DNA from 2 places in the Candidatus Enterococcus mansonii genome. Region 2 is predicted to be linked to the other one. Evidence: a T-box and tRNA genes for the amino acid it is inferred to sense, from the RefSeq annotation. Region 2 holds a T-box; the other holds one or more tRNA genes.
What was found. The T-box of region 2 lies ahead of leuS (leucine--tRNA ligase). A T-box ahead of a tRNA ligase gene usually reads a tRNA of that ligase, here a tRNA-Leu.
Positions count from the first base shown of each region.

Region 1: it encodes a tRNA-Leu, which carries the amino acid that the T-box ahead of leuS (leucine--tRNA ligase) is inferred to sense. The anticodon was not compared.

Region 1 covers NZ_NGLE02000001.1:3,178,167-3,190,952, forward strand. The annotation lists gene A5880_RS14900 (ABC transporter ATP-binding protein) at 1-1,501, shown strand, start outside; gene A5880_RS14905 (ECF transporter S component) at 1,494-2,183, shown strand; gene A5880_RS14910 (DUF4430 domain-containing protein) at 2,206-2,589, shown strand; gene A5880_RS14915 (pyridoxamine 5'-phosphate oxidase family protein) at 2,700-3,119, shown strand; gene A5880_RS14920 (EVE domain-containing protein) at 3,145-3,552, shown strand; gene A5880_RS14925 (ABC transporter permease) at 3,753-4,976, opposite strand; gene A5880_RS14930 (ABC transporter ATP-binding protein) at 4,992-5,684, opposite strand; gene A5880_RS14935 (efflux RND transporter periplasmic adaptor subunit) at 5,697-6,557, opposite strand; gene A5880_RS14940 (metallophosphoesterase) at 6,723-7,457, shown strand; gene A5880_RS14945 (Tex family protein) at 7,536-9,728, shown strand; gene A5880_RS14950 (SprT family protein) at 9,731-10,216, shown strand; gene A5880_RS14955 (YdcF family protein) at 10,300-11,025, shown strand; tRNA gene A5880_RS14960 (tRNA-Leu) at 11,140-11,222, shown strand; gene A5880_RS14965 (hypothetical protein) at 11,452-11,793, shown strand; gene A5880_RS14970 (DUF2871 domain-containing protein) at 12,009-12,410, opposite strand; gene A5880_RS14975 (glycoside hydrolase family 13 protein) at 12,607-12,786, shown strand, end outside.
Region 2 covers NZ_NGLE02000001.1:2,291,824-2,304,609, reverse strand. The annotation lists gene abc-f (ribosomal protection-like ABC-F family protein) at 596-2,203, opposite strand; gene fosX (FosX/FosE/FosI family fosfomycin resistance hydrolase) at 2,626-3,048, opposite strand; gene leuS (leucine--tRNA ligase) at 3,117-5,630, opposite strand; T-box leader at 5,712-5,955, opposite strand; gene A5880_RS10685 (LysM peptidoglycan-binding domain-containing protein) at 6,005-8,107, opposite strand; gene A5880_RS10680 (DUF1700 domain-containing protein) at 8,418-9,074, shown strand; gene A5880_RS10675 (DUF4097 family beta strand repeat-containing protein) at 9,076-10,098, shown strand; gene A5880_RS10670 (phosphatase PAP2 family protein) at 10,243-10,893, shown strand; gene mnmL (tRNA modification radical SAM protein MnmL/YtqA) at 10,908-11,870, shown strand; gene mnmM (tRNA 5-(aminomethyl)-2-thiouridylate-methyltransferase MnmM) at 11,870-12,433, shown strand; gene A5880_RS10655 (ABC transporter ATP-binding protein) at 12,470-12,786, opposite strand, start outside.

The DNA.
Region 1 (12,786 bases), 890 kb from region 2:
ACCTTCAGGTCAGCAAACAGGCGATATTTATCTGGAAAATGAAACAATTATGGCGCTACCAGAACCTTTTTCATCTAGTAATATTGGCTATGTCATGCAAAAGCCTGAAAATCAGATGGTGACTGAGAATGTTTGGCATGAATTAGCTTTTGGGTTAGAAAATTTAGGTGTATCTACTTCTGAAATTAAGAGCCGAATTGCTGAAATGGTTCATTTTCTCGGTATTCAAGAATTGCTTGATTATAAAACTAGTGAATTATCTGGGGGACAAAAGCAGTTGCTAAATTTAGCTTCTGTTTTGGTGATGAAACCAGAGATCTTGCTTTTAGATGAACCAACAACACAACTTGATCCTATTGCCTCACAAAAGTTTATCGATTTATTGGTAAGATTAAATCGAGAGATGGGAGTAACGATTTTGTTAGCTGAGCATCATTTGGAATCGGTCTTTGCATCTGCGGATAAAGTATTGATTTTAGAAAAAGGTGAGCTTCTTTTTGCGGGGAAACCTAAAATGATTTCTAAGCTAATAAATACAAATAGACAGGAGCTTAGCCGCTTTAGCGTCAGTTTGCCTAGTGCGGTGCAAATTTATTTAGGCAGTGGCATTATGGATGATTGCCCTCTTACGGTTGTTGAAGGTAAACGATTTTTGGCACGTCATTTTCCTATTGTTGCCGATTTTCGAGAAGAAAAAACAGCCTCAATCAGTAGACAGATAGGAATTGAGCTGAAAAACTGCTGGTTTCGTTATGAAAAGCAAGGGCCGGATATAGTAGCGGGTGTAGATTTTCAGGTATACGAAGGAGAAATTTTTACGCTCGTCGGTGGAAATGGAACTGGAAAAACAACCTTATTAAAAGTGATTGCCGGTATCAAAAAATGTTATCGTGGGAAAGTGTCTATCTTAAATCAACCAATCAAAAAAGCTCAAGATACTGTGGGGTATTTGCCACAAGAGCCTGAAATGTTGTTTATCAAAGATTCGATAATAGAAGAGTATACTGATCATTTAGAGCGTATAAACGTAAATAAAACAGAACAAACAAAGCGGATCAATGATATCACAAACTTACTTGACCTAAATGACGTGCTAACAAAGCATCCACTTGATTTAAGTGGTGGGGAAATTCAGCGGGCGGCACTTGGAAAAGTACTTTTAGCAGATGCAAAAGTCTTATTATTGGATGAGCCAACGAAAGGTATCGATAATTACGCTAAAAAGCAGTTGATTTATTTATTGAAGAAGCTATCCAAGCAAGGGAAAACGATCTTACTGGTAACACACGACTTAGATTTTGCTGCGGAGTTATCGGATCGCTGTGGTTTATTTTTCCAAAACAACGTATTGTCTGTGGCTGCACCCAAGCAATTTTTTAGTCAGCATGCCTTTTATACAACGGCTGCCAGTCGTATATCAAGAGTTAGTTTTCATGATTTAGTGACCACCGATCAGGTAATAACAGCATGCAATAGTAAAAAAGGAGCCATTCATGAATAAATCGGACATCAAACGAATAGTAGTTAGAACAATGCTACTCCTGTTGTTATTTACAATCGGTGTTCTTTTGTTTCAAGCGAGTGAGTATCAGATTGTATCGATGTTGTTAGTATTAGGTGCTTGTTTTCCTATGTATTATCGCTATGAAAAAAAGCAAATGAACATTAAAGAACTAGTTTTGATTGCTGTACTGACGTCGATTGCGGTGTTAGGTCGGTTTTTATTTTACATGATTCCAGCAATTACACCAATGACAGCGATTATTATCATTTCGGGGATTTGTTTAGGTTCAGAGGTTGGATTTTTAGTCGGTTCCTTGTCAGCAATCACTTCTAATATGTTATTTGGCCAAGGTCCGTGGACGCCCTTTCAAATGTTTTCTTGGGGCATCATCGGCTGTGTAGCTGGATTGCCGTGGTTGCAGCAATTATTTCAAAAAAGTTATTGGTTTTTAGCGTGTTATGGTATTATTGCTGGTTTTTTCTTTTCTTTTTTTATGGATCTCTGGACGGTATTTTCTATTGATCGTTTTTTTTCATGGCAAAGATATTTAGCATTATTATTGAGTGCGGTTCCGTATACCATTTCCTATTGTTTTTCAAATGCGTTCTTTTCTTGTGTACTGTTCCGATCAATTCAAACGAAGCTACAACGAATTTTGATCAAATATGATATAAAATAATTTAATTAAGGTGGAATGAACAATGAAAAAATTTTTTAAAACAGTCATGATTGTGACCGTGCTTTTTTTATTAGGTGCGTGCAGTAATCCAGTGGATAAAAAAGCTGAAACAAAATCGAGTGATGAGTTGCTAAATGTCACGATTATTCTGAAAGAAGACGATAAACAGTTTGATAAAAAAGAGTTGAAAGTAAATAAAAAAGAGTCTCTTCAAACGGTTCTGGAGAAAAATTATAAAATAGAGATGTCAAAAGATTTTATTAGTGGAATAGATGGTCATCTACAAGATGAGAAAGCTAGTAAATATTGGATGTATGATGTGAATGGAAAACAACCTGATGTAGGAGCTGTCGAGTATTTTCTAAAAAATGGTGACGTTGTTACTTGGACATTGAATAAACTATAAAATACACACATTTTAAACTAGTGAACAAACCCTGACAAACAGTTGTCAGGGTTTGTTTGTTAGAATGAATCTGTCAGTATGACAACCATAAATAAAGGAGTAGATAATAAATGAAAACAGCAGAAGCTTTTAACAAAATCATGAATGAACAAACAGAAATTGCTTTAGCAACTAGTGTTAAGGAGGTTCCAAATGTCCGAATCGTCAGCTTTTTCTATGATGAAACAAAAAAATGTTTATTTTTCGCCACATTTAAAATGAACGAAAAAATCACAGAATTTGACGAGAACTCTAACGTGGCATTTACGACAATCCCAACGAAAACGACGAATCATGTTCGTGTCCATTACGCACAAGTAAGAAAGAGTGAGTTAACTGTATATGATGTTGCAGAACAATGGATTCAAAAAATACCAAGTTACGAAGAAAACATCAAACACGCAGGCCAGATGTTAATTTTGTACGAAATCCATTTTACTGAAGCTGATGTGGTATTAGGAATGGATAGTAAGGAAACACTACATCTGTAAAATCAGAAAGGAGATAGAAAATAAGATGAATTATTGGATAGGAGTTGCTTCAAAAGATCATGTAGAAATTGGCGTTTCAGGCGGTTTTTGCCAATTATGTCATGGGAAATCAGCACCGCTAAATAAAATGAAAGCAGGAGATTGGCTGATTTATTATGCACCGAAACGAAGTTTGAAAACAAAAGAACCGTGCCAAGAGTTCATTGCTCTAGGTCAGGTCTTATCAGGTGATGCTTATTTGTATGAAATGTCGCCAGGTTTCACTCCTTATCGTAAAAATATTGCATTTTTAAAGAATATTCAATCTGTACCATTAAAAACAGTTTCAACTTTTCCTTTATGGCAGAAATATCGCTCCCGTTTAAGGTTTGGACATTTTCAAATTCCCAAGGAGTTATTTGACTTCGTTGCTTCGAATATGAAGGTGGAATAAAAAAACGTGGGTGGGACATAACTCTTCGAGTCATATCCCACCCACTTGAAATCCGAATAAACGGTGAGAGCAGAAGCAATCACTATCACATCAACTTCTAAGTGCTAAAGCACTAAGAGTTGACGTTGCACAGTACCTACTAGGTTCTAGGGATTAAACACTTCTGTCCCATCCTCGCTTTTTTCTACTATTTTGCCCAATTATTCATAACGCAATGCTTCGATTGGGTCAAGTTTTGCTGCTTTTCTTGCCGGATAAACGCCAAAGAAAATACCAATTGCACTTGAAAAGGCTAAGACAGCAATAATCGAACCTAATGTAAATTGTGGAGTGATGTCTAAAACATTCGCAACGGTCACTGCTAAAAGTGCCCCTAAAGTCAGACCAATCAAGCCGCCAATCAAACATAAGATTACTGACTCTGTTAAAAATTGAAATAAGATATTACTATCCGTTGCGCCCAAGGCCTTTCTTGTTCCGATTTCTCTTGTTCGTTCTGTTACGGAAACTAACATAATATTCATTACGCCAATTCCTCCAACCAGTAAGGCGATAGCCGCAACTGCTGCGATAAAGTTGATAAACAAGCCTAAGACATTGTTCACTTGATCTAGTGCTTGTAAGAAGTTGGTTGCAGTATAGACTTTATCACCGATTGTATTATGACGAACGGACAAAATATTTACGATTTGTTTTGACACAGCATCGATATCATCTTTTGATTTAACAATTACAGTCAAACTAGTAACTTTTGTCGCATCAGGGTTTAAGGCGTTGGCTGTAGGTAGTGGAACTGAAACATACCCCATCATTTCTTCTTCATCGAAAGAGCCTACCATTTTTTCTACAGTACTTTTAGTAACACCAATGATGCGGAGGCTGATTTGTCCTTTTTGTCCACGCAAGTTGATTTTCTCTCCAACCACATTTTCTCGACCGTTGAAAAAATAGCGAGCGGTATCTGCACTGATTACAGCGACTTTACTGCCTTCTGAATACTCGGTGGAATTAAAATAGCGACCGTAAACAATAGCTTTGTCCATTGTTTGATTTGTATACTGCAAATCAGGTGTTCCAGCCATAATCAAGGTTGCTTTTGATTTTTCATTTGTAGCACCAACGGCTTGGATCGATACAGCAGGAGAAAGATGATCGATTTGGGGAATGCTGTCTTTCAATGCTTTGATATCTTTACTCGTAATTTTTTGACTCTCGGTGGCGTCTCGGCTAGTAGAAACAGAAATTGTAGATGCACCTAAATCGCTAAAAGTACCAGTTATTTGAGTTGTTGCGCCATTACCGACAGCTAAAATAGCGATAACCGCAGCGATTCCAATGATGATCCCTAACATAGTCAAAAATGAACGCATTTTATTCGCTAAAATACTATCGATCGCCATTTTAAAACTTTCAATAATTCCCATAAAAGCGGCTCCTTTCTATAATTTTTTTCGCTCGATGACAGGTTGATCATCAATGATTTCGCCATCTTTAAAAGAAACGATTCTTTTAGTGTATTGTGCGACGTCCGGTTCATGTGTCACCATGACAACGGTAGTTCCCGCATCGTTTAAATCTTGAAAAATCTTCATGATTTCTAAGGTTGTTTTTGAGTCTAGATTTCCAGTTGGTTCATCAGCCATTAAAACTGCTGGATCATTTACAATTGCTCTGGCAATTGCGACACGTTGTTTTTGACCACCTGAAATTGCGTTTGGTCTATGAGAAACACGATCAGCTAACCCAACTTTTCTCAAGGCTTCTAACGCACGTTCTTTTCGTTCTTTAGCTGAGATACCAGAATAAACCATAGGCAAAGCGACATTATCTAATAAAGACATACGTGGCATTAAATTAAAGGATTGAAAGACAAAGCCGATTTCTTTATTCCGAACATGGGCACTTTCATTGCTTGTTAAATTCGTTACGTCTTGACCATTTAAATGGTACGTTCCTTCATCAAAATGGTCCAATAATCCAAGAATATTCATCATTGTAGACTTTCCAGATCCGCTGGGTCCCATAATAGAAGTAAACTCACCTTCAGCGATACGGAGGGAAACGTGTTTTAAGGCTTGTAATTCTTCGCCGCCTGTGCGATAGATTTTTACGACATCTTTTAAATCAATCAATTCGTTCACCTTCTATTCTTTGGTTACGTCAGTATTATTTTTAATATCAGAGCTTGGCGAAAGAATAACGGTTTCGCCTTCTTTTAGTCCACTTTTTACTTCGATCAATTTATCAGATTGAATACCTATTTTTATGGTTGTTTCTTTTGCTTGACCGTTTTTGACACTATAAACAATTGGTTCATTTTTGTCATTATACGTTAAAGCTTCAACAGGCAAGGCCAGTACATTTTCTACGGTATTTGTAGTAATATCGACATCCGTATCAAACCCTGCGAATAGATTTTCAGGAGCTTTATCAAATGTTACGATTGCGGCTAAACTTGCGGTAGTACCAGTGGCAGATTGAGTATTTTGAGCAACAGGGTCTTTTTCAGAAATTTTTCCTGAAAATGTTTGATCGCCGTTTGAAATTTCTACTTTCTGATCGACTGAAACAGACGATGCTTCAGAGTTTGATAGCTCTAGTTTGACTTTCAAGGTAGAAAGGTCATCTAATTGAATAGAGGATTTAGCTTGTTGGGTATTTGTATCCGGTTGTTTTGCTTTGATATTTACTTGCGTAATGGTTCCATCAAACCCTGCAACTAATTGTAATCCGTTGTCATAAGTTGCTAGAACTTTATCCTTTTCCACTTTGTCGCCAATGTTAACATTTACTTCGACTACATTTCCAGTGCCTGAAAGAGACTGGCTTTGGTTTGGAATCAAGGTTCCTGTGGTAGAAAGTTTCTCAACAATCGTTTCCTTTTTTACTTCTCCTGTTCTTACGGTTATTGTATTGGATTTACCTGAATTTGTTTGAACGAACAAGAAAATCACAAGTACAACTGCTAGCACTGCAAAAATGGCAAACATTATTTTCTTTTTCATGGATTTCAACTCTTTTCTACTATTTTTATGACATGCTGTCATTTATGCAAGTTTACTCTTTTTTTCATGAAAAGTCTAAGATTAGTTTTAGTGATTAAAGTAATACTAACTATAGATTTCTGCGTTATAATGAGGATAAAGAAATTGAAAAAAGGAGTTGAAGAAATGAAGGAATTTATTTATGCAATCAGTGATATTCATGGAGAGTATGAATTGTTTAATGAGTTAATCCAATATTTTGATCCAACGATGCATCAACTAGTTTTAATTGGTGATTTAAATGACCGCGGACCAAAAACGAAAGAAAGTTTTTTACTCGGAAAAGAATTGGTTGAAAAATACAAGGCAATTTATCTTAGAGGGAATCATGAAGAATATTTTTTACAATTTTTAAATAAACCGGAAGATTGGTTTACTAGTTATGTTCGGAATGGCGGGAAAGAAACGATGGAAAGCTTGCTTCATAAAGGGGCCACCGAAGAATATTCTCCTACTGAAATCGCAATGATGATTCGTAGCCGATACAAAGAGTTGATCGAATTTCTAAAGGAACGTCCATTGTATTTTGAATGGAAGAACTACATATTTGTCCACGCAGGAGTGGACTTAACGAAAAAAGATTGGCATGAAACGAGTTCACATGATTTTATCTGGATCAGAGAAGCTTTTCACACAGGGAAAAACAATACGGGAAAAACGATTGTTTTTGGTCATACAATTACTCCGATGCTTCATGGTGATATGGAAACAACGGATTTATGGCGTTCTGACAACAAGATTGGGATTGATGGAGGTGCTGTTTTTGGTGGTTCTGTTCATGGGGTGATTTTCGATGCTACCGGCATTGTACAAGATATTGAATATCAAAATTTGAACGGACCATGGCGACCTGATTTTTAAGCTTCATTCTCTTCCTATATTTCAAGAGGGAAATATGCTAAAATAAGACAGTATGTTAATGAAAAGAGGTATGTAAATATGGCAGAAGCTTATAACCAAGAAGTAGTTGTTTTACTTCAAAAAGAATTGACTGAATATCGTCCAAATCAGATAACGACAGTGCTGACTTTATTAAATGAAGGCAACACTGTTCCTTTTATTGCTCGTTATCGTAAGGAAATGACTGGAAGTTTAGATGAAGTTCAAATTCGTGAGATTGAAGAACGATATACTTATTTAGGAAACTTAGAAAAACGAAAAGAAGAAGTTTTACGCTTAATCGAAGAACAAGGAAAGCTAACAGACGAGCTAGCTAAATCCATTCAAAAAGCCACAAAAATGCAGCAAGTAGAAGATTTATACCGTCCATATAAGCAAAAACGCCGTACTAAAGCAACGATTGCCAAAGAAAAAGGACTGGAGCCTCTCGCAGAGTGGTTGCTAAGCTTCCCTGCTCAAGCAGATGTAAAGGCAGAAGCTAAAAACTACATGGATGCAGAAAAAGAAGTGGATTCTGTGGAAGCTGCGTTACAAGGAGCACACGAAATCATTGCTGAACGTGTTAGTGATGAACCTAAATTTCGTACATGGATTCGTGATTTTACTTTTAAACATGGACAATATATCAGTACCGTTAAAGATAAAGAAAAGGATGAAAAGTCTGTTTATGAAATGTATTACGATTTTTCAGAACCTGCTAGTAAGATTGTTTCACACAGAGTCTTGGCTACAAATCGTGGAGAAAAAGAAGATATTCTAAAAGTGTCTCTTTTAGTTGAAGAAGAAAAAATAGCGGCTTATTTAGACCGTCAATTGATTGGAAATAACAAGCAATCGCCAACGGCTACTTATGTTGAAACAGCCTATTTAGACAGTTACAAACGTTTTATCGGACCTGCCATCGAACGGGAGATTCGCAATGAATTAACAGAAAAAGCGGACGAACAAGCAATCAATATTTTTGGTGAAAACTTACGTAATTTGCTGTTACAGCCACCATTGAAAGGAAAAGTTGTATTAGGATTTGACCCAGCGTATCGTACTGGATGTAAACTAGCGATTGTGGATGCGACAGGGAAAGTCTTAGCAATCCAAGTAATCTATCCCCACAAACCAGCGTCTGGAGAAAAACGTGCAGCAGCTGGTCCAGCATTTACGAAATTGATTGAAGAATATCAAGTTGAAATGGTTGCAATCGGTAATGGAACTGCAAGTCGTGAATCAGAATTATTTGTTGCTGAACAACTAAAACAAATCAAACGTGATGTGTTTTACGTGATTGTTAATGAAGCTGGTGCATCTGTTTATTCTGCAAGTGATGTTGCACGAGCGGAATTTCCAGACCTACAAGTAGAAGAAAGAAGTGCGGTCAGTATTGCACGACGTTTACAAGATCCTTTAGCCGAGCTTGTAAAAATCGATCCAAAAGCAGTCGGAGTGGGACAATATCAACATGATGTTTCACAAAAACGTTTAGCAGAGCAATTAGATTTTGTTGTTGAAACGGCTGTTAACCAAGTAGGCGTTAATGTGAATACAGCTAGTCCGCAGCTTTTACAACATATTTCAGGCTTAAACAAAACAACCGCACAAAACTTAATGGCTTATCGAGATGAAAATGGCGCATTTACTGCTCGTAATCAAGTGAAAAAAGTACCTCGTTTGGGACCAAAAGCCTACGAACAAGCAATTGGATTTTTACGTATTCCAAATGGAAAAAATATATTAGATAATACAGGGATTCATCCGGAAAGCTACGATGTTGCTAAAGCCATTTTAGCAAAAGCAGCTGTTGAATTAGCTGAACTTGGTACAGCAGAAGCGGCTCAAAAAATTAAAAGCCTATCTTTATCCCAGTTAGAAGCAGATTTAGCAGTTGGAAGTGAGACATTAAAAGATATTATCCAAGCATTAGTTCAACCAGGTCGAGATATGCGTGATGAAATGCCAGCACCTCTTTTAAGAAAAGATGTGTTGTCAATGGAAGATCTAAAACCAGGGATGGAATTGCAAGGTACAGTCCGTAACGTGATTGATTTTGGCGCATTCGTTGATATTGGTGTGAAACAAGACGGCTTAGTGCATATTTCAAAATTAAGTACAAAATTTGTAAAACATCCAACCGATATTGTTGCAGTCGGTGATGTTGTAACTGTTTGGGTAGAAGAGGTAGATACGAAGAAAGGGCGCATCAGTTTGACGATGTTGCCGCAAGTTGAAAGGAAAGATTGATTTTGAGCAGTTTTTCTAATGAAGGAAAACCAGCAAAGATAGAATGGACAGACGACCAATTACAACAATTGGTCGAAGAAATTTCGTTGACTTCTTTTCAAAAAACGTTTAAACATAAAGCTTTTTTTAATCGACGATTGAAAACTACAGGTGGGCGTTATCATTTAAGTTCTCATGATATTGATTTCAATCCGAAAGTTATTGAACGGTATGGCAAAGAAGAACTTGTTAAGGTAATCAAACATGAATTATGCCATTACCATCTACACCTTGAAGGCAAAGGCTATCGACACAAAGATTCAGATTTTAAGCTGTTGTTAAAACAAACAGGCGGCACGCGATATGTTCGACCTTTAGTAGAACAAAAACCGCAATCATATCATCAATATCAATGTGAAAAATGCCAGACCTTGATTTTAAGAAAACGAAGAATCAATACTCACAAGTTTGTTTGCGGTAAGTGCCGTGGCAAGCTTGTGGAACGATAAAATACAAAGATACCGTCGTTTCCTATAATCGAAATGGCGGTATCTTTGTAAGATTGATTATGTAGAAAGTAGGCAGAGTCGAAATGATTGAACAATGGAATGAAGTTCTAGAATATTTAGCAGCAAAAGATGAGCGTACAAAAACCTACGATTTAGTTATTTTAGCAGGAAATAGCCTTCCTTATCTGGCAGATGAATTTATCCAGTTGTATAAACAAAATAAAGCTGCAACCTTTTTACTAGTGGGAGGCAAAGGTCATGCCACTCCTTTTTTAAAGAAAAATTTTCAGAATATGGGAATCAATGTTAGCGATGGTAGTGAAACCGATATGTACTTAGATTATTTTAAACAGAAGTATCATTTAGATTCAGACCTATTTTTAATAGAAAAAGAGTCTACTAACTCTGGTGAAAATGCTCTTTTTTCATTAAATATCATAAAAAAAGCAGGAATAAAGCCTAAAAATGTTTTATTATTACAAGATCCAATTTTGCAAAGAAGAACCAAAGCAACATTTGAAAAAGAATGGCAAGAAATCAATGCTCAATTTATAAATGATGTACCCATCGTTCCTGTTGTAAAATCGATTGATGAAACTGTTCATTTTGAAGATCAACGATTGAATGGACTATGGAATAAAGCTTATTTTCTTTCCCTGGTTTTAGGTGAGATTCCCCGATTAAGAAATGATAAAAACGGATACGGACCTAATGGATGCAATTATATTGGAGCTGTAGAAATTCCAAAATCTGTGGAGCGTGCTTATGAAGAACTTTGTAAGAAGTATGATTTTCGATTGGAGCGATAGTTGAGAGGACATCTCTATAACTAGATTTTAGTGGGCTTTAAATGAAACATTGACAAAAATAAAACAGTATTTTATCATAGGTTGAGGCAGTACAGAATGCTTTAATTTTATATTGCGGTCATGGCGGAATGGCAGACGCGCCAGCTTGAGGGGCTGGTGGGGGCAACCCCGTGGAAGTTCGAGTCTTCTTGGCCGCATGAGTGAACTCTAAACTTTGATGTGAAATCAGGTTTAGGGTTCTTTTTTTTTAATACAAAAACAATCCATGAACTTAAACGTGCATTCCATTCAAATGGAAATTATCAAATGCCTAGAACGTTAAAGATATAAAGAAAATACCTAACTCAGACCAAAGCCGTATTTATTATAGCGGTTAGGTAACATAAACTTAAAGAAGACAAATATTTAGGAGTAGGTGAATACAAAATGGAAGATGATTGGTTAATGAGGCAAGTTAAATTAGTTGGTGAAGGGATAGGACATATCTTAAAAAAACAAAATAATTCATTCGAGTTTGGTGAATTTGAAAATGAGAACGGTGAAACAGTTTCAAGAAAAAAAGCAATTTTGGATTATATAGAATCTGAACAATATGAACAGGCTTTTTTATTGGTCAACTCGTTAAAATATAAGTTATCTGTTTATGATTTTGATAACGCTTCAATTTGGTTCATAAGATGTTTGAACTCTATTAATAAACAAAACCCGGATACTATAGAAATAGACACGATTGAAAGGTATTCAAAAGCGTTGTCTCACTTAATGTAAATAAAAAAACGAGTGTGGGACAAAACTAAAAATCAGTTTTGTTTCACACTCTAAATCCTAATAAACGGTGGACAAAAGCCAGGTTCTTCGGCAATTTCGCAAAAAGCGAGCAATACAAGAAGCGTATTGTTCGATTTTCACTCCAATTGCTCGAGCCTAATCAACTTTTGTCTCAACCTCGTTTTTTGTTTTAGAAAGTATCATAATGACTTGAGCTATTCTTTTACAGCTTTAAACAATACTTGGAAGAAATAAGCTAAGCCTATGGTAATGATAATATGACCCAACCCAGCGATGCCTGAAATGGCTGCAGATTCAGGATATGCTAGCACCTGTAAGATTCCTCGAATAATCATCATTAATAATGTTATTCCTAACCCACTATTATATAGAATATAGAATTTTTTATAGTTTTTCTCCTTCGTTAATTGGAAGTTTTTTTCTAAAAGTAGAACGATTAAGAAAAAGAACATACCTAAAATCAATGTATGTGTATGCAAAACACTAAGTTGTGTTTCACCATCAAATGAATTTAATTTTGTAAACTCACGATAAAACACACCGGAGATTAATCCAAAAATCATATAAAACATACTAACTCTGACTAATTTTTTCATTTTACACCTCTAAATTAATTGTATTTAATCTCTTTAACTATAGCAAAACAAGAGACTAATTTCTACAAATCTGATTTCAGATTAAATAAAAGCAGAGAATAATAAAAAGTAAGAAGAAAATAGGCATTTCAAGTACGTTTTTTCTCCGTATCTTATATAATGAAACGAAAGACGAAGATAAATTGGAGTGATTCGAATGGCAATCAGACGAACATGGTGGAAAGAAGCAGTTGGTTATCAGATTTATCCAAGTAGTTTTATGGATTCAAATGGTGATGGTATTGGTGATTTAAACGGTATTCGCTCCAAACTAGATTATCTTAAAGACCTAGGAATCGGGTTCATTTGGATTACTCCTATTTATGAGTCGCCCAAT
Region 2 (12,786 bases):
CAATTTATCTATCTCTGTATTTTATTGTATTGTAATTCCCGATCAATTTCAATTTAATAACATTAGTTTTTTATTATTTATATATTTATTTTATAGTTCTAAGTAATTTTTTTTACTCTTTATATAAAAAAATCCACCGTAATAAAGTATTTTCAGCGTGCATCCAAAATATTAAGTTTTTCTTAAGGCAAGTCTTTTTCCTATGCTTTTTTTTAATTTTATGGCAAAGAAAATGATTTACTTACTTATATCATCCCTCTCTTTCAACAAAAAATAGCGTTACTGAGAATGAGACAACAGTGCCTAGCTCCGAAAAATAAGAAGGCATTCACGAAAATTATTTTTCAAATTTTTATTCATTTCAGCTTTTTTTTCGAAACCTTCAACGCTTAGTGCTTTAGCGCTTAAAATTTGATATGATCGAAACAGAGCGTAGTAGCTGCTTTTTCTCGCCGATTATTCAGGTTTCAAAGGTCAGAGATATAGCTTTTAGAGTTATATCTCTGACCCAGCAACCTGAAAATCAAATAAACGGTAGGAGCAAAATCAACTCCTTCGGAAATAACTACGTTAATTCTACTCCGAACTCTACATTTTATTTAACTATCTCTAAATAGTTCCCTGTTCTTTTCATAATGTGATGTTGTTCAACAATTAAAAAGCTATCAAACATTTTTTCTAAAAAAAATCGGTCATGAGAAACAACTAGCAGCGTTCCTTTAAACTCTGTTAACATTTCCTCAATCTCTTCCCTGGTTTCAATATCCAAATGATTAGTCGGTTCATCTAGAAGTAGAAAATTTACTTTCTTATGCATTAATTTCGCTAATTCTAAACGAATTTTTTCTCCACCACTTAAGAAACGAACTTGCTTCGTCACATCTTCTCTATAAAATGAATACTTCGCCAAAACACGTCTACTTTCTTGCTCAATTAAAGAACAAGCTTGGCTAAATTCTTGTAAAACAGTTTGTTTAGGGTGCTCATACTGAATGATTTGAGGTAAATAACCAATGTGTAAATTTGTTCCTCTTTTAATTTCACCGCTGTCAATTTGTTCTAGTTCTAAAACTAACTTTAACAACGTACTTTTCCCTACTCCATTCTCTCCTATAATCGCTGAGTGGTCTTTCCAAAAGAGAGAAAAACTTGCTTGTTCAAATAAAGGTTGCCCCTCATAACTTTTACTCACTTTTTCAAATTGAAGTACTTCTTTCCCTGAGCGATCAGTTTCTTTGAATGTTACTCTTCGTTTATTTGTTTCCTCTTTAGGTTTAGGGATTCTCTGGATTTTTTCTAATCTTTTTTCAAGTTCCTTAGCTTTTTTGAAAAATTTTTCATTATCCCCTTCATGTCCCCATTGCCTAAAACGGCGGATGGCTAGTTTTATTTTTTGAATTTCTTTTTGCTGCGCAGTAAAATCTTTTCTCAACTTCTCAAGTTGCTCTTCTTTTTGTTTTTTATAAGAAGAATAATTTCCTTTATATTCTAATAAATGGCCATCCTCTACTTCTACAATCTTTTCTACTGTACGATCTAAAAATAGACGATCATGGGAGACGATTAAATAGGCCATTTTTTCGTGTGATAAATATCCTTCAAGCCAAGCGATTCTTTTAGTATCCAAATGATTGGTCGGTTCATCCAATAATAAAAGGTCATTTTCTTGTAGTAAAATTCTTGCTAATGCGACAATCGTCTGCTCACCACCACTTAAGTCTAAAAGACTTTTCGATAGTAAATGATTGATTGATAAACCATTAGTTATCATTTCTAATCTATTCTCTACTTCATAACCGCCAGCTTGCAAAAATTCTTCCTGTTTTTGACCATATCGAAGCAGCACATTTTCTAAAAAACACTCTGGATCACTCATTTTCTTTTCTAAGTACGTTAGTTGTTTTTGAATTTCATTCGTCTGTACAAACGTTTCTAATAAATACTCTTTTACACATTGTTCTGTTGCTTTTGGTATCTGTGCCAGATAACCAATACGCCCGTTCTTTTTACAACTAATCGTTCCTGAATCAACGCTTTCTATTCCCATAATCATTTTTAAGAGCGTTGATTTTCCAGAACCATTTGTACCAATCAATCCAATTTTCTCTCCTTTATTTATTTGTAAATCTACTTCTTCAAAAAGTGGCATACTTCCGTAATTTTTTGATATTTTTTTTAATTGTAAAATCATTCTTTTCCTCATTTCTGCCATCCAAGCAGATTTATATAAATGAGTATTGTCATTTTCAGTTACTAGCTTGTCTTTAATTTTAAGGTACGCAAAAAAAGCTGAACATGAATCCTTGTCCAACCTTCATTATTTACACTAGCACAACATTTCCTATGTCCTCTATCATCGTTCTATCAAAAGACATGTAGTATAGAAATGTGTTATTTTATAACTAACTATTTTTAAGTAAATAAGCCTGAATGGTCTGTTTTATTCAATTAATTATCCATTTTTAGACACACTTGTCCCTTGGAATAAAAAATTGGAAATTATAACATGACAAAAAGCGAGATACGCCATCACATATGAAAAGCTAAACGTTATTTTTGACATGTTGACCATTGTACTTATTCACCACCTTTGCTGTTTTTTTCATTGTAACATGATACTTCAAATTACGCAAAATCAGGTTGTTTCTTTTCTTTCTGGTAATGCTCTAATCGTTCTTCTAACGTACCTGTATGCAATTCAAACAGGTGATTATCAAAATCATAGAAATAGATCGAATTGGCTTCACCTTTTGCACGTGTACGTCCTTTTTTTATCTCTAATCCTAGACCTTGAATTCTCTCCACATATGCATCGTACGCTTCTTCTTCTATTTTAAACGCAATATGATTATAGGTTTTCGTTGGTAATGATTCCCCCTCCATGATTGCTATCCATAAACCATCTAGCACGAAAAATTTTTCTTTCGCTAGTGAAAAAGTATCCGAACCGCTTGAATAAACTTCTTTAGCATTAAAAATTTTTTCAAAAAACAATGTGGCTTTCTGTAAATCATGAACGATAAACGTCATATGGCTAATTGTTTTCATTCATAACTCCTTTCTAAAGCAAAAAAGACAGCAATGCACCTGATGTCGCTGCTGTCTTTTTTCATTTGCTAATTTGCTACGATATTTACTAATTTTTCTGGAACAACAATCACTTTTCTTACTGTTTTTCCATCAATAAATGATTGAATTTCTTCTGTTGCTAAAGCTTTTTCTTCTAATTCGTCTTTGCTCAATCCACGAGCAACCTTAACTTTGGCTCTAACTTTTCCATTCACTTGGAAAACCACTTCAACTTCGTCTTCAACAAGTGCAGACTCATCAAATGTTGGCCAAGGAACATTCGTCAAGCTTTCTTCATTTCCTAAGATCGCCCACAGTTCTTCTCCAATATGAGGTGCAATCGGCGCTAACAATTGAACAAAACCTTCAATATATTCGTAAGGCAACACATCTACTTTATTTGCTTCATTAACAAATACCATTAATTGAGAAATTGCTGTATTAAAATGGAGATTTTCCATATCTTCAGTGACTTTTTTTACTGTTTGGTTGTAAACTTTGGTTAAGCGTCCATCGTTGACTGTCGTAATTCGATCACGCATTTTATCATTTTCATCTACAATTAATCGCCAAACACGGTCTAAGAATTTACGACTTCCTTCAAGACCATTTTCACTCCAAGCAATGGAAGCATCTAAAGGTCCCATGAACATTTCATACATTCTTAGTGTATCTGCACCATATTTTTCAATAACATCATCTGGATTTACAACATTCTTCAGAGATTTACTCATTTTCGCTGGTGCTTCTTCTAGTTCTTCGCCTGTTTCAGTACTTACCCAAGCGCCATCACGTTTTTCTACAAGATTAGTCGGAACCAGTACCCCTCGACTGTCACGGAAACTTTGACCTAAAATCATACCTTGATTGTACAGTTTTTGATACGGTTCTTTAGTTGGTACAACACCGATATCATATAAGAATTTATGCCAGAATCGAGCGTATAACAAGTGTAAAACTGCATGTTCTGCTCCACCAATATAAATATCCACTGGTAACCAGCGCTCTAATTTTTCGTAATTAGCAAGTTCGTTTTTGTTATGAGGGTCAATATAACGCAGGTGATACCATGAGCTTCCCGCCCATTGCGGCATTGTGTTGGTTTCCCGCTTCCCTTTTTTCCCTGTTTCAGGGTCAACAACATTGATCCATTCGGTAATATTGGCAAGTGGGGATTCTCCTGTACCACTTGGCTTGATGTCATCTGTTTTAGGTAGCGTCAATGGCAAGTCTTTTTCTGGAACTGTTGTGGTTGTGCCATCTTCCCAGTGAATCACAGGGATTGGTTCTCCCCAATAACGTTGACGTGAAAATAGCCAATCGCGAAGACGGTAACTAACTTCTTTTTTCCCTACGCCTTTTTCTTCTAACCAAACATTTATTTTAGAAATTGCCTCTTCTTTGTTCAATCCATTTAAAAAGTCAGAATTGATGTGCGATCCATCACCTGTGAAAGGAGCTTTTTCAACATCTCCGCCTTCTAAGACTGGAATAATTTCAATATTAAATGCTTTAGCAAATTCGTAATCTCTCTCGTCATGAGCGGGAACTGCCATAATTGCCCCTGTTCCATAAGAAGCTAAGACATAATCGGCGATCCAAATCGGAACTTCTGCTCCATTAACAGGGTTTATTGCATACGTACCTGTAAAGACACCTGTTTTTTCTTTCGCTAAATCCGTACGATTTAAATCAGATTTTTTAGAAGCGGCATCAATATAGGCTTCTACAGCTTCTTTTTGTTCTGGTGTAGTAATTTTTTTAACTAATTCTAGTTCTGGTGCTAAAACTGTATACGTCGCTCCAAATAACGTGTCTGGACGAGTAGTGAACACGGTAAAGGTTTCTTGTGTTCCAGCTACCTCAAAAGTCACATTCGCTCCTTCTGAACGACCAATCCAATTGCGTTGCATATCTTTAATATTTTCTGGCCAATCGACTAACTCTAGATCATCCAATAAACGATCTGCATATGCAGTGATTTTCAACATCCATTGGCGCATTGGTTTTCTGACAACGTCATAGCCGCCACGTTCACTTTTACCATCAATCACTTCTTCATTTGAAATAACAGTTCCTAGCTCGGGTACCCAGTTAACGGCAACTTCTGCTTCATAGGCTAATCCGTGTTCATATAATTTTGTAAAAATCCATTGTGTCCATTTATAATACTCTGGATCAGTTGTGTTAATCTCTCGATTCCAATCATAGCTAAAACCTAGTGAGTTGATTTGGCGTTTAAATGTTTCGATATTTTTTTTCGTGAATTCAGCTGGATCATTTCCTGTATCTAAAGCGTATTGTTCTGCGGGCAAACCAAATGCATCCCACCCCATTGGATGTAACACGCTATACCCTTGACTTCTTTTCATTCGAGACAAGATATCCGTTGCTGTATACCCTTCTGGATGCCCAACATGCAATCCTTGTCCAGATGGATAGGGAAACATATCTAGCGCATAAAATTTCTTTTTACTAGAGTCGTCGCGAGTAATAAAACTGTTATGCTTCGCCCAATATTTTTGCCATTTTTTTTCGATTTTCTTGTGATCGTAGCTCACTCTATTCTCCTCCTGTTTAACTAAGTTTTGTTATCATTGACTGTTGCTCTGCACTAAAAAACGTCCTACAGGAAATCGTTCCTATAGGACGTGTGACATGCAACGTGGTACCACCTAAATTTGCTTGTATAACTACAAGCCTCAACGCTGTAACGGTCGTCACCGATTTTACTTACTAAATAACGAGATGTATCTTGTTCATACTCTCAATCATTATTCAGTAAAATAACTCAAAGGCGAGTTCGAAAGCTTCTGTGCGTATTTTCACCATCCATACGCTCTCTAAAACATGGTTCTTTCTACTATTCCTTCTCACTGTTGTTCTATCTGTTGTGATATCATACTACCAAATTTCGGTGATAATATCAATCGTTTTATTTTACTTTCAATGATTGACCTACGTAGATAATATCTCCAGATAAGCCATTCCATTGCTTGATTTGTTGGATACTTGTTCCATATTTTTGAGCAAGCCCCCACAATGTATCGCCGCTTTTCACTTTATGGCTGCCATTAGTTTGGCTATTGCCTTGGTTGTTAGAAGACGCATTTGATCCTGTTGAACCACCTTGTCCCTTTTTGACAATCAATCGTTGACCTGGGTAAATAATATCGCCACTCAAACTGTTCCACTGGCGTAAATTCGCTACACTTGTCCCATGTGCGCTAGCTATCGCCCATAAAGAGTCGCCTGCTTTTACTGTATAATATCCAGTAGCCGCTCCAGAATTATTGGAACCACCTGTGCTTCCCGTTGAACCATTATTAGTGCTTCCTGCATTTCCAGAACCTGCATTCCCACCTTTTTTAACAATCAAACGTTGGCCTGGATAAATAATATCTCCATTTAGATTATTCCACTGACGTAAATTGGCAATACTTACACCATTTGCATTCGCTATTGCCCAAAGAGAATCGCCTGCTTTTACTGTATAGTATGTGCTTGCTGCCCCATTATTGTTAGAGCCTCCGGTGTTTCCTGTTGAACCGCCAGTATTTCCACCGGTATTTCCAGAACTCGTACCGCCGCCTTTTTTAACAATTAAACGTTGACCTGGGTAAATAATGTCTCCACTTAAATTGTTCCATTGACGTAAGTTCGCAATGCTTACACCGTTTGCATTCGCTATTGCCCATAACGAATCTCCAGCTTTTACTGTATAATAAGAATCTGTTGTTCCTGTATTATTAGAACCACCCGTATTACCTGTTGAACCGCCAGTATTTCCTCCAGTTCCTCCGCCAGTGTTTCCACCGGTATTTCCAGAACCTTTACCGACAATCAGTTTTTGTCCTACATAAATCATATCACTTGAAAGGTTGTTCCAACTTTTGATATTCGCAATAGACGTACCGTATTTAGAAGCCAATGCCCATAAGCTATCGCCTGCTTTTACAGTATGAATCACATCTTGGGCGTTTGTTCCCCCACCAGTGTTTGCTCCAGTATTCCCACCAGTATTGCCTCCACCAGTGTTTCCTCCGGTACTTCCACCTCCAGATGAAGGTGTGTCATATTGTGTCAATCCGTATGTTGCGATAATATTGTTTAGCTTGGGACCGTAATTAGGATCAGTTGCATAGCGACCTGTTAGCCAAGCCGTTGCATCTCGGTATGAATTGGTATTGCTTTTCCATGTACCAGAATAAAAATAAACACCTGCTTGGAAAGAAGTATTTTTTAAAACATAGGCATTATCATAAAAAGACTCTAAATGAGAAGGGTATTTTCTAAATGCTGCTGTTACCATAACATTCTGTCCATTAATCACTTCCCATGTTTTCATATAAACAGATTGTCCTTGGTAACTTCCTTTAATCCCAAATAAATTATGGTTTGGCGATGCAGCAAGCATGCTTCTTCCCCAGTCACTTTCTAAAATTGCTTGGGCGATCATTACAGAAGCGTATAAATCATTTTCAGCTGCCGCTGTTCGCGCATGCTCGGCAATCTCCGCTATAAAAGCACTGGGGCTGATACTTCTAGAGCGCATTGAAAATGAATCTAGTGCAGAACGCATCGAAAGATCTGGTGTTTTTACTTCTTCTTTTTCAGAAGTAGTAGAATCTGTTGTTGTCTCAGTTGTTTCAGGTACTTCTGTACTTTGTGTTGTTTCTGATGTATTTAATTCTGATGAACCTTGTGTTTCAGACGTATTCTCGCTAGAAGTCGTCTCTGACTCTGCTGTTGTCGTTTGAGTCTCTTGTGTCATCGAATCGTTAGTGTCAGCCGTTGTTGCTTGTTTTGGTTCGGCTTGTGTATGTGTAGGTACTTCTGTATCTGAGAAACTAATTTGAGCACTTTGCGTCTGGTCTTCTGAGGCTTCAGCAATTTTGGGCGCTGCAATGGGTGCTGCTATCGATGAAACAACAATTGCTGAGCTAAGTACTGTGGTTCCTTTTCGCAACTGTTCATTGGCCAGCTTGTTCTGTTCAGCTTTCCTCCGCTCTTTCCTCGATGTTTTATGCTTATACATATTATGTCCTCCAAATTTTCTAAAAAACTGTATCTTAGATTATATTATACCCTTTTTTCAAAGGAAATAGAAATATTTTTTAATTTATTTTCGTAGAACACACAACTTTTTTTGTAATATTTTTCTTTCTTTGTCGTTTTTTTTTAACTTAAAATAATGTTTAATCCTTCACTTTTTAATCCCTAGGTCTAAAGACCGATGTCTCTCTTTACCTTAGGCTGATTTTTCTCTGAAGCCCTTGTTATTATTTCCAAAAATATTTATAGTGGAGTAGAAGCAACAAGTACGTATTATGAAAAGAGGGGAAAAAATGAACAAAGAACACTTTTTAATTGAGTTAAAAATCTACTTAAAGCCTCTTTCTAACCAGCAACAAACATTTGTCTTAGATAAATATGACGCTATTTTTACTGAGCGATTAGCTGGTGGGGAGACCGAGGAACAAATCGCCAAAAGTTTAGGCAAACCGAGAAGTATTGCGGAAGAAATTTTGCAAGAATTTGACATCACTGTTCCTGAAAAAAAACTTGAACGAGATGGCTGGCAAGAAATCCAACCAACTGTCGACAGCAATTATTACTATGATGACTCATCTGAGCATCCTTATGACCCATCTTATCAATCTTATGAACGACCTAGACGCAGTACCTTTGCCCGTTTATGTCAAGTTTTCGGTATTCTTTCGCTGAACTTTTTACTTATGTTTTGGGTCATTTTTTCAATTATTATGTTTTTCTTTTCTGGGTGGTTAGCGGCCGTTTTATTCTTGCTTTCACCAATTCTAGGTGGTTTTTCCGTTATTGCTGGCTTAAATGATGGAACGATGTTTCAATTATTTGTTAGCATTTTTCTCTTTGGTGCTGGGATAATCGGATTACTCATTCTGACACCATTGACAAAAGCTTTCGCCAAAATCCTGCGTCGTTACGCACAATGGAATTTACGCGTTTTAAGAGGAGATATTTAATATGAAAAAAACAACAGCTTTCTTTTTAAGCGTGGCTATTATTTGTATGATCATTGGTGGCATTGGTAGTGCTACATTTTTTAGACGAGCCGAACAGTCAATGACTAAACAAACAATGAAAACTTATGATATAAAAGATAAAAAAAATACAAAAGAAATTCATCTTAACCTTTCTGGAAATGCAGATTTTTATATTTTAACTGAAAGTTCAAATAAAGTGGTTATGAACACTCGTAGTTCGAAACCAATTTCTATTGAGAGTTCTTTGGATGTTAAAGAAAAAAATGATCAATTAACTATCTCTGCAAATAGCAATCGTAAGAAAATGGAATTAGATGGATTAAAATTCGATATTTTTGACCGTGGTTCAGCAGTTAATTTAACAATTCCTGACACCGTTGAACGTCTAATCATTGATGGTAAATCAAGTGGTGATATTCATCTTTCAAATGTTACTACAAAAAAAATAGACGTGGCGATGAACAATGCTGATGTTAATGCAAATACGATCAACACAGAAAAACTAACTATTGAAACGCAAAATGGCGACATTCATGTAAAGAATGATATTCGTGCCGATGAAGCAACGTTTAAAACAGCTAATGGTGATATCCAAATCAACAATTTCACTTCATCTGACTGGTCAGTATATAGTTCTTCTGGCGATATTTCTTTATACACAGTGAAAGGAACTTCTAAAATAGAAACGGTCAATGGCGATATTGAAGCAAACAATTTAAAAGGAGACGTTTCAGTGAAAAGTGTTAATGGTCAATTTTCACTATCAGGTACTGACATGCCTAAAAAATTATCTGTGGAATCTCAACAGGGGGATATTCAGTTAAATACCGAAGAAATCTTATATGATGTCTCTATCAAAACGAAAACAACATTAGGCGATAGTACGATTTTTGGAAAAGAGCGTTCTTCATATAAAAAAGGGAAAGAAAAAAAATCATTTGAATTAAAAAGTAATTCAGGGGATATCTCAGTTGATGGTCCATCAGATGGTGACGATGATTAATTCCCCCATGCTTACATTTAAAGAGTTTGAAGGAGCCTCACTTTTTGAGTGGCTCTTCAAACTCTATTTTTTGTAGGAACAACAGATGTGTTCTCTATTATTTGATGCTATAATAAGTGAGACTTCTCTCAGAAAGGATTATTCATGAAAAATAAATTATATTATCAATTTGCAGGCAGCTGTTTTTTAGTTGTCTTTATGTTTTTAGGGTATGTGGTTCGTTTTTATCCAGCGTGGTTGCATCGTTTCGATCAAACAATCACAGAGATTGTCAGAACTCCGTATCCAACCGCAAACTCATTTTTTATTTGGTATACTAAATTCGCTGATCCTTTGACGATCGGTATTTTGGCGCTGGCTATCGCGTTCATCTTTTTTAGAGGCAAATATTATGCTGAAACACTTTGGCTCGTGATTAATACAGCTTTGATTGCTGGTGTAGCCAACCCTTTGATTAAATTGTTATTTATGCGCCAACGTCCAACACTTCAACATTTAGTTACTGAACATAGCTATAGTTTTCCAAGTGGGCATTCTACCGGAAGCTTGTTATTATACGGAACGATTATGTTTTTATTACCACAATTTATCAAACAAAAAAAGATTTGCCTATTTTTACAAATCGTATTAGGTGTCGTTATCGTCTTGATCGGTATCAGCCGAATTTATCTGGGTGTTCATTTCCCTAGTGATGTGCTAGGCGGATTTTGTTTCGGGTTAGCTTGGTTATTGATGACGTACCCTATTTATCTAGAAAAACGATTTATTTGGCGCTTTAAAAATAAACAAACATAGAAAGAAGAATCAAAATGGCTGAATTTCTTTATACAGAAGATCCCAACAAACGATATCATACATGGAATTATGCCTTACGCCAGCAATTTGGTGGAAAAATTTTCAAGGTGCCCTTAGATGGCGGATTTGATTGTCCTAATCGTGATGGAACCGTTGCAAAAGGCGGGTGTACGTTTTGTAGTGTTTCAGGTTCAGGGGATATGATTGTGGCTCCACAAGATCCTTTACCCATTCAATTTCAAAAAGAAGTACACATGATGCATAAAAAATGGCCTCAAGTCGACCAATACATTGTGTATTTCCAAAACTTCACTAATACTCATGCACCAGTTGAAGTCCTTCGACATCGCTTTGAACAAGTCGTTAATGAAAAAGGAGTTGTTGGCATTTCTATCGGGACACGACCAGATTGTCTTCCTGATGATGTTGTGGAGTATTTAGCAGAGTTGAATCAGCGTTATTACTTATGGGTAGAGTTAGGTTTACAGACAACTTATGAGCAGACAAGCAACACAATTAATAGAGCCCATGATTACCAAACCTATTTGGATGGTGTAGCCAAATTAAGAAAACATAATATTCGTGTCTGTACCCATCTTATTAACGGTTTACCTGGTGAAACATTAGAGATGATGAGGGAAAATGTACGCCGAACAATTCTTGATTCAGACATTCAAGGAATCAAACTTCATTTGCTTCATTTAATGACAAATACACGTATGTTAAGAGATTATCATGAAGGACGCTTACAATTAATGACCAAGGAAGATTATGTCAGTGTCATTTGTGATCAATTAGAAATGATTCCTCCTGAAATCGTGATTCATCGTTTAACCGGCGATGCACCTGCAGATTCTTTAGTTGGTCCTATGTGGAGTTTAAAAAAATGGGAAGTTTTAAATGCCATTGATAATGAAATGAAACGGCGCAATAGTGTCCAAGGAAAATACAATGTTCGAAAGGAATTGTTCGTCTAATGCTGCAAACAGCACTTCACTTTAGTCATACACTTTTGAAAGAAGTTATTCAAGAAGGCGACTCCGTCTTAGATGCTACGATGGGTAATGGCAACGATACAGCTTTTCTAGCGGATTTAGTTGGAGAAAGCGGTCGTGTTTATGCCTTTGATATTCAAGAACAAGCATTGATCAACACAGAAAAAAAATTAACGGAGTTGTCCTTACGCAAGCAAACAACTTTATTTCACCAAGGTCATGAAACAATTGAGACTGTGATTTCAAAAGAAACGGAGATCACTGCCGCTATTTTTAATTTAGGCTATCTTCCAAAAAGTAACAAGCAGATTATTACAAAACCCGCTACTACTAAACAAGCTTTGGACGCGTTGCTTTCTCGTTTAAAAGCGAAAGGTCGGATTATTTTGGTTGTGTATTATGGACATGTTGGCGGTGAATCGGAATTAGCCTTAGTAAGAGACTATTGTCAGGCGCTTTTACAGGAAGAGTATAATGTTCTGACTTATCAATTTATCAATCAAAAGAATAATCCGCCGATTTTGTTTTGTATTGAGAAGAAGTAAAAAAACAGGTTCAGCAATCGCCGAACCTGCTTTTTTTTATTCAAACACAAACTGATTATGATACAGTTCTGCATAGAAACCATCTTCTTTTAATAACTCATGATGATTTCCTTCTTCGATCACTTCACCATTTCTTAAAACAACGATACGATCCGCATTCAAAATAGTTTTCAATCGATGGGCAATAACAAAGCTTGTTCTGCCTTTAATTGCTTCATCCATTGCTTTTTGAATTTTCGCTTCTGTTACTGTATCTACATTACTTGTCGCTTCATCTAAAATCAATAATGAAGGATTTGTAATGATTGTTCTTGCAATACTGATCAATTGTTTTTGACCTGTACTGAAAATAT